2 regions of the Bacillus paranthracis genome follow, and region 1 is predicted to be linked to the other one. Evidence: riboswitches for the same ligand, from Rfam matches in the RefSeq annotation. Region 1 holds a riboswitch; the other holds the start of a gene.
The links. Region 1 has a riboswitch for S-adenosylmethionine ahead of NLJ82_RS16655 (amino acid ABC transporter permease). Riboswitches for the same ligand answer to the same signal wherever they lie in the genome.
Positions count from the first base shown of each region.

Region 1 (4,428 bases):
GATTAATTCACCATAATGTATGTGTAAAAGCGGAGTGTGGCACGGCAAATACCTATTTATGTTCACAGGATGTTTTTTATAAATACGAATATGGAGTTTTACATTTGTATTTCGTTCGTTTTATGGTATATACTGGATAATAGGGAGAGGTTACAATTCTATCAAACTCAAACTTTTATGTAAATATATATAGACATTTGGAAAAGAAAAGAGTAATTTATATAGAGTAAAAAATAACTTGTAACAATTTATAAATATATTGTAAAATGATTGTAACAAAACATACATAAAAATGAAATAATACATAAAAGTAGTATTGGGGAAAAGGGGAGAGTATATTGTTCCGTAAAGTAAAGGGTATATTAGTTGGGGTTTTATGTGTAGCTGTAGTGAGTGGCTGTGGTACAAAAGTAAGTGATGTTGCATTAGTAAGTGATATTGGTGGCCACACGGTAGAGGCTAAAGCAGAAGTACAGGATTCTATTAGTTTAGTAGATGGGCGTACAGGTACGGAAGTAAAAAAGTTAGATTTGTCGAGTCTAGGTTATTTTGAAGATGAAGCGAAATTTAAAAAATCAGTTGAGAAGGTTGCTAGGGAAGTTGGGAAAAATGTTGACAAAAAGATGGTCCCTTCACGTCTAGGATCTGATGGAAGTTGGCAAGAAGGGAAACCTTCTTATGAATTAATGGAAAAAGAATTAGTAGATAAATTATTAAACGTAGGTATGTGGGATTCTTCCTATCAATTACCTATTGTTGAGAAGAAGCCTACTGCAACATTAAGTGATGCGCAAGGAAGTGGTACGGTAATTGGTAGATATGAAACGAATTTAGGTGGCTCAACAGGTGGCCGTATTGAAAATATTCGTTTGTCAGCAGCGAGCATAAATGGAGTTGTATTAGCAAAAGGAGACCGTTTCTCTTTCAATGCATTAATTGGTGATACAACGCCAGATAAAGGATATCAATTAGGAAAAGAAATTGTAGATGGTAAATTAGTAGATGGATATGGCGGTGGTGTTTGTCAAACATCATCAACATTATACAATGCGGCAGATCAAGCTGGTTTGAAAATGGTAGAGAGAACAACACATTCTAAAACGGTAGGTTACGTTCCACAAGGAAGAGATGCTACAATTGCATATCCATACTTAGATTTAGTGTTTGAAAATACGAATGATGCACCTGTGAAGCTTTATATGGGCATTCAGGGCGGAAAGTTAGTTGCTGAAGTACATAAAATGCGATAAGAATCATAATCTAGAAAAAGCCATTATTTCTACTAACAATAGAAATAATGGCTTTTTCTGTGTAGTTTATCCAGTATTAGTGATACATTTCAAGACTAGGTGAATGTGAGGAACAAGATGTTTGGGAATTTATCCGGCTTTAATGGGCAGTAAAACCCCCCACCTCAAAATTCAGCGAAAGCAAAGAAGGTTAGGTGGGGGATGAAGAACCCCCCCACTGATTAAAGTTTCACTTTATCGAATTTAATTCTTAGTTTTCATATTGACATTATTAGTTATTAATTGTATTCTTCATAATAACAACTAAATAAATGGAAAAATTTATTAGTTTTCTTATCAAGAGAGATGGAGGGACTGGCCCGATGAAATCTCAGCAACAGGCTATAAAAGTACTGTGCTAAGTCCAGCAAACGTATGAAGCGTTTGGAAGATGAGGGGAAATGGATTAACATTCAACTCTTCTTATATGTGTAAGAAGAGTTTTTTATTTAGAGAGGGGGGATAGAGTGAAGTTTGATGTAACGTATTTTTTAGAAAGTTTTCCGCAATTATTTAAGTATGTATACATAACTTTAGGAATTACTGTAGTTTCAATGATTATTTCTTTTGTTATAGGGATAGGTTTGGCGATCATAACGAAAAACAAAACGAAATTTCTATATTCTATTGCAAGAGTATATATATCTTTCTTTAGAGGAACACCTTTATTAGTTCAATTGTTCGTGTTGTATTTCGGATTGCCGCAAATATTCCCAACCTTTACAGTACTTACAGCGATGCAAGCGACTTTAATTGGTCTCAGTTTAAATAATGCAGCGTATTTGTCAGAAATTATTCGAGGTTCATTAAATGCTGTCGAATCGGGACAAATGGATGCTTGTTTATCAGTTGGGATGACAAAGGCGCAAGCTATGCGACAGATTATCTTTCCGCAAGCTATTCGGGTTGCAGTACCGTCACTTGGAAATAATTTTGTTGGATTGTTAAAAGAATCTTCGTTATCTTTTGCACTTGGGGTGGCTGAAATTTTAGCGCAAGCGAAAATGTTAGCGGCACAATCGTATCGTTATATGGAAAGTTACTTAGCGGTAGCGATTGTATATTGGATTATTACAATCGTAATTAGCTGGGGACAGAAAAAGTTAGAAAAGAAACTTGATGCACCGTATTTGTAACAAGGATGAGGTGATATGTGTGATTGAGATAAGTGATTTGTATAAATCTTATAAGAGTAATGAAGTACTAAAAGGAATCTCACTTACTGTAAATAAAGGAGAAGTGGTAGTCATTATTGGACCTTCTGGTTCAGGTAAATCGACACTATTAAGATGTTTAAATTTATTAGAACAACCAGAGGGTGGAAGTATTAGAATTGAAGATTTAGAGATTCATGTGAAGAAGCTTTATAAAAAGGAAATAATAAAATTACGCCAAAAAACAGCAATGGTTTTTCAAAACTATAATTTATTTAAAAATAAAACAGCATTGCAAAATATTACAACGCCATTAACAGTTGTACAGAAAAAAAGTGAAGAAGAAGCAAAAAGAATAGCAAGAGAAATATTAAAACAAGTAGGTTTAGCTGAAAAAGAAAATTTCTACCCAACGATGTTATCAGGTGGGCAACAACAAAGAATAGGTATTGCTAGGGCAATGGCTTTAAATCCCGCTGTATTATTGTTTGATGAACCGACTTCTGCACTTGATCCAGAATTAGTGAACGAGGTATTGCAAGTCATTAAGGATTTGGCAAGGCAGCATATAACGATGGTTATTGTCACACATGAAATGAATTTCGCAAAAGAAGTAGCGGACCGTATTATATTTATGGCTGAAGGCATTATTGTAGAGCAGGGAACGCCAGAAGAAATTTTTCGGAATCCACAAAATGAGCGTACGAAAAAGTTTTTACGACAATTGAATGCTTCAGAAGAAGGCAATCATTTCGTTATTTAGGAGGAAAAATTATGAGGAAATCATCATTATTACTAACATTGGCATTAACAGTATCGGTTGGGCTTTTATCTGCTTGTGGTTCAGATACAGCGAGCAAAAAAACAGATGAAAAAGTAGTGAAAGTTGGGACGTCTGCAGGTCGTAGTCCATTTATTTTTAAAGAGGGTGAGAAAGTAAAAGGCTTTGATGCTGAAATTATTGAAGCGGCTGCTAAAAAAGCTGGATATAAAGTTGAATGGAACGTTTCTGATTTTGAAGGATTATTCGGTTTATTAGACTCGGGTCGTATTGATACAATTGCAAATGAATTATCGGTTTCTCCGGAAAGAAAAAAGAAATATGACTTTTCAATTCCATATGTTTATTCAGGATCTGTTTTCGCGGTGAAGAAAGATAATAATACAATTAAATCGATAGAAGATCTAAAAGGAAAGACTGTAGGTGTGGGGCTTGGTACAGCCGGGGAACAAGAATTAAAAGCTTTAAATAAAAATAATGCTTTTACAATTAAAACGTTCTCAGAAGATCCAACAGCAGAATTGAATGAAGTGGGACTTGGTCGTGTAGATGCTTACTATAATGATAAAGTGCAAGTAGAAACAACAATTAAAAAGGCAGATTTAGATAATGTGAAAGTAGGATTTGGTCCACTTAAATGGGGAGAGATTGCATTTCCATTTGCTAAAAAGAGCGAAAAGTTAGAAGATATAAATAAAGCATTGAAAGAATTAGAACAAGATGGGACATTAAGCGAAATATCAAAAAAATGGCTGAAAGTTGATGCTACAAAAAAACAAAATTAAAGTATGTTCGTTGAATGTGGCTATTGTCCATCAACTTATATAAAAATAAAAGGAAATTGGGGAGGAAGTTACTCATGGTACAAATTCATCCAAAAACACGTATTGGTCATGTTGAATTTAAGGTGTTAGATTTAGAACGTCAAATTGCCTTTTATGAGAATGTTGTAGGCTTAGAAGTAATTAAGCAAGAGGGGAATAAAGCATATTTATCTGGAAAAGGTGGAAAGAATACATTACTTGTTCTTGAAAAGTTAGAGGACGGGGTACTGCAAGAGCCGCGTACGACTGGTATATATCATGTAGCCTTTTTAGTTCCGACTCGTGAGGCTTTTGCGTCGGCATTATTTGGTGTGATTCGTAATAAGAATGTAATTGATAGTCCAGCTGAGCAAGAGGGACGTTATACATATTCAAATGAA
Region 1 covers NZ_CP101135.1:3,239,797-3,244,224, reverse strand. The annotation lists gene NLJ82_RS16660 (VanW family protein) at 339-1,250, shown strand; SAM riboswitch class I at 1,581-1,687, shown strand; gene NLJ82_RS16655 (amino acid ABC transporter permease) at 1,757-2,425, shown strand; gene NLJ82_RS16650 (amino acid ABC transporter ATP-binding protein) at 2,445-3,206, shown strand; gene NLJ82_RS16645 (amino acid ABC transporter substrate-binding protein) at 3,218-4,009, shown strand; gene NLJ82_RS16640 (VOC family protein) at 4,084-4,428, shown strand, end outside.

Region 2 (4,428 bases), 200 kb from region 1:
AAAAGAAATATGGCATATTGGATAAGCATAACATGGTATAGAAAAGCATACTCATATAAGGTAGGGTCGCGACTTACATATTCGTTTGCCTCTTTCATGCTTCTTACATATTGTAAGGAGCATTTTTTATTGTCAAAAAATAGTCCAATATATATCCGTTACTATATAAAATTATTTGTATAATAGTAGGTGAGAACTATTTTCAAAAGGGAGGTGTATAGTTAATGAAGTTAGTTATTCCGAAGCAACATGGTGCATGGGCGATGCTTGTTATACCATTTCTATTAAGTGTCATACTTGGAAAACCTACTATGTATCATATTCCATTGTTTATAGCTTGGTTCTTTATCTATTTAGCTACGTATCCATTCCTTATGTACATAAAACAAAAAAGAAAAAAAGAGTATTTACATGCAGCAATTGTATATTTTTTGATTGCGTTCGTATTTGGGATGATTTCTCTATTATATGAATGGCGCATTCTTTTATTCGTAATAGTCATGATTCCATTCTTTATAGTAAATATGTATTACGCTCGTCAAAAAAATGAAAGAGCATTATTAAATGACGTTAGTGCAATTATTGTTTTCTGTATAGGTGGTTTAGTTAGTTATTATTTTTCAATGAAACTGATAGATAAAACTGCATTATTTATTGCGCTTATTTCATTTTTATATTTTTTAGGAAGTACGTTTTATGTGAAAACGATGATACGTGAGAAAAATAATCCGAAGTATCGTTATATATCTTGGGGTTATCATATCATGTTAACGGTCATCGTATTTGCTATTAATCCGTTGTGTTCTCTTATTTTTATACCAAGTGTCATTCGAGCCATTATATTGTATGGCAAAAAAATTTCTATTATAAAAGTAGGGATTTTAGAAATTGTGAATTCTGTATATTTTTTAATCATAACGGCAATAATTATGAAGTATGCCATTTGAAAAACCTTCCCACCTTATGATGGGAAGTTTTTTCAATCTTGTTCTAAAATGTGAACGGTGTAGTCGCAGCGTTGAATAGCTTGTTCGATTGCATAAAGAGATTGTTCAATACGAGCGCGATTAAAATCTTTTTCAACAGTCTGTAATGCTGCTTCTAAACATTGTTTTGCTTCTTGTAATGATTGAAAAGAATCTTGTACATATCCGCGGGCATTTTCGTGCATTTCATAATCCTCCTTGCATATTCATATATGTATAGTATGAACAGTAAAGAAGAAAATATAATTTGTTATATTTGTTTGACAATTGAAATGAAATTACGTATAGTAAGAATTAAGTGAATATTTTCTTATCCAGAGAGGTGGAGGGACTGGCCCGATGAAACCCAGCAACCGCGATGCAGGTGCTAATTCCAGCAGAACAAATTTGTTCTGGGAGATAAGACGAAGATATATACGTAACTTCTTCTTATCGGAGAGGTTTTTTTATTGCAAAAAAACCGATTACGAAAATTTATATTAAGAAGAAAGGGGTTGCGCGTTACTGTGACACTCGAAAAATACGTAAAACTGCGTAGTACAGTTTATGAATATATGATAGAGCAAGATAAGCCGATATCATTGTTAGATATTCAAGAACATATCGTTTCGCATCATGAAGGAAAATTCACGAAAAAGATGTTACATCAATTTTATTTATCAAGACTATTAGATGAACTGAAACTGGATGGGAAAATTACATTAGCTGATGAATATCTCTATACTGAAAAAGGGGTATTTTATAAAGCGAGAAAAGGGAGCTAAGCTCTCTTTTTTTGAAGTATGTAGAGTAAAAGACTGCTTAAGCAGCCTGATACAGGGAATGGTGTTGAGTGTGTAGTGTCAAAGATTGAATATGCCTGAAAGAGGCACTTCATATCGGCTGCAAATGAAAAGAGACACCTTCGCCGAATAGGTGTCAGTCGTTTTGTCATATAGACTTGCTATTTGACAGTTATTAGAATAACATGCAGTGGCTCTAGAAGTCAAAAGGGAATTAAAGGAAGAGGGATTGTTATGTACGCTTATTTGTTACATGATATAACGAAATGGATTCCTAAGTACATTATGGATAAAGGGTATGAATATTATGAAGAAGGACATGTAGAAGATGTTGAAATACAAGACAAGAAAATATTTGCTTTCGTTACTGGAAATGTAGGGGACTATGAAGTGATTATTGATCTTGAAGATTTTGCAAAAAGTAGCTGCGAGTGTCCGTATGAGAATCTTTGCAAACATATGGCGGCTGATATTCAAAGTGCTGGTGAGAGTACGGTTAAATCGAAATTGCAAGGTTTAGAAAAAGAAGAGTTACTTACAGTATTAAACCGGTTGTTACAAAGTTCAAAAAACGTGCAAATTGTGGAGAAGATGTTAAAGAAGGGGAAACTTTAACTTATAAAGGGAGTTGTTTTGTAGTGAATGTACTTATTGTATACGCTCATCCTAGTCCTTCAAGTTTTAACGCGGCAATTTTAAATCATGTGCAAAAAGGACTACAGGAAACAAATCATTCAGTTACCGTACTTGATTTATATAAGGAGCAATTTGATCCAGTCCTTGTATTTAATGAAGAGAAGAAAAGACGTGACTTAGTAAATGAAGAAGAAACAGCTCGGTACAGAACATTAGTAGAAGAAGCGGATATGTTTCTATTCATCTATCCGATATGGTGGTGGGGGATGCCAGCTATTTTAAAAGGATTTATTGATCGTATTTTCGTTGCCGGATTTGCTTATAAATATGAAGGTGCTCTGCCGAAAGGGTTATTGAAAGGGAAGAAGGCGTGGGTGATTAATACGCTAGATTCACCGTTATGGTACGTCGCACTATTATATCGATCAGCAGATTGGATTATAATGAAGAGAGGTGTCTTACGTTTTTGCGGCATTCGCGATATAAAACGGTCAGTTTTTCAATCTGTGAAAACGAGTAAACGAGAGAAGCGGGAAAAGTGGTTATTACAAATAGAAGAAAAGGCTCGTACATTATGAATGAAATGGAACGTATTATAAACTGTTGTGGGTATGATAACGAACTTTTTCGAACGTATATTACATGTTTGCTTCAATTGAAAAAATGTAGTGAAATATTTGGGCAAATTCAAATAGAGTTAAGAAATGATTACTTAATAAGAGGAATTTGTGAAAGAGAAGTTGATGAAGTAGTAAGGGGAAGTAAAGAATATGATACATATTTTCTTCCTAAAGCTTTACAGTGGAACTTCTTGAGGGAAAATCCACATCTGATTGAAAAAGTATGTGAAGATTTTTTTGCATTTGAGGCATTACATCTTACGGAGATAGAGTGGAAGACCATAATAAATTGCGTGGGAAATAAATGATTTATTATGTAAAAAAGCTAGTATAAAACTAGCTTTTCGTTTAAATAAATAAGAAACATAGACTAATGATAAATCCTGCATATAGTAAGTTCACAACGCAAAATCCCATAATATCACGAGCACCTAAACCTGCTATCGCTAATGCCGGTAATGCCCAGAATGGTTGAATTAAATTCGTCCAAGCATCTCCCCAAGCAATGGCCATCGCTGTTTTTGCAGCAGGTACACCAAGTTCAGCGCCAGCTGGAATCATAATGGGGGCTTGCACAGCCCATTGACCGCCTCCAGATGGAACGAAAATATTAACGATGCCAGCACTTAAAAAAGTAAAGAGCGGGAAAGTCGTTTCGTTTGAAATGCTAATAAAGAAATTTGAAATAGCTCCTCCAAGTGAAAGTCCTTCACTATTTGCTCCAATCATCATCCCCATAATTCCTGCATAAAACGGAAACTGAAGTAAAATACCAGAAGCACTTTTCGTAGAGTCTGAAAAAGCACGAATATATTGAATCGGAGTACGGTGGAAAATAAGTCCAGCAATTAATAGCATGAAAATAACGATATCAAGTGTAAGGTTAAAGCCTTTCGTATAAAAGTAATTGAAAATATAAATGAGACCTAACAATCCAACGCAAAGTGTAATGATGATACTATTTTCCATTTTCTCAGCGAACGTATTATTACCTACTTCTTGAGCCGCAGCTTCTTCATGAAACACGCTAGGATCCACTGTAATCGTATGCTTTTCATCTGGATGCATCGCCTTATTAATGAGAGGCATCGTAATAAGAAAGATAATAACTGGAACGAGAGCGTATGGTGAGAATAACGTTTCAGTGATTGGAATCGCTTCTTTAATACTTCCAGCTGTCGTTTTCATTAACGTTTCTCCGCCTGTTGCTAACGTAAGAGGGATAGAAGCAGAAAGCCCCGCATGCCAAATGAGAAATCCAGAGTAAGAAGAGGCAATGGCTAGCCTATAATCTAATCCTTCAAGCTGCCTTGCTACTTCCTTTGCATATAAAACAGATACAACAATACCAAAGCCCCAGTTTATGTACGCCCCTAGTAAACTTACGATTGAAATGGCAATAAT
Region 2 covers NZ_CP101135.1:3,040,342-3,044,769, reverse strand. The annotation lists gene NLJ82_RS15575 (ECF transporter S component) at 1-41, shown strand, start outside; gene NLJ82_RS15570 (YwiC-like family protein) at 225-947, shown strand; gene NLJ82_RS15565 (hypothetical protein) at 980-1,171, opposite strand; SAM riboswitch class I at 1,294-1,392, shown strand; gene NLJ82_RS15560 (hypothetical protein) at 1,493-1,750, shown strand; gene NLJ82_RS15555 (SWIM zinc finger family protein) at 2,003-2,383, shown strand; gene NLJ82_RS15550 (NAD(P)H-dependent oxidoreductase) at 2,407-2,982, shown strand; gene NLJ82_RS15545 (hypothetical protein) at 2,979-3,332, shown strand; gene NLJ82_RS15540 (short-chain fatty acid transporter) at 3,373-4,428, opposite strand, start outside.
Region 2: it holds a riboswitch for S-adenosylmethionine, as region 1 does, so the genes downstream of both, NLJ82_RS15560 (hypothetical protein) here and NLJ82_RS16655 (amino acid ABC transporter permease) in region 1, are expected to answer to the same signal.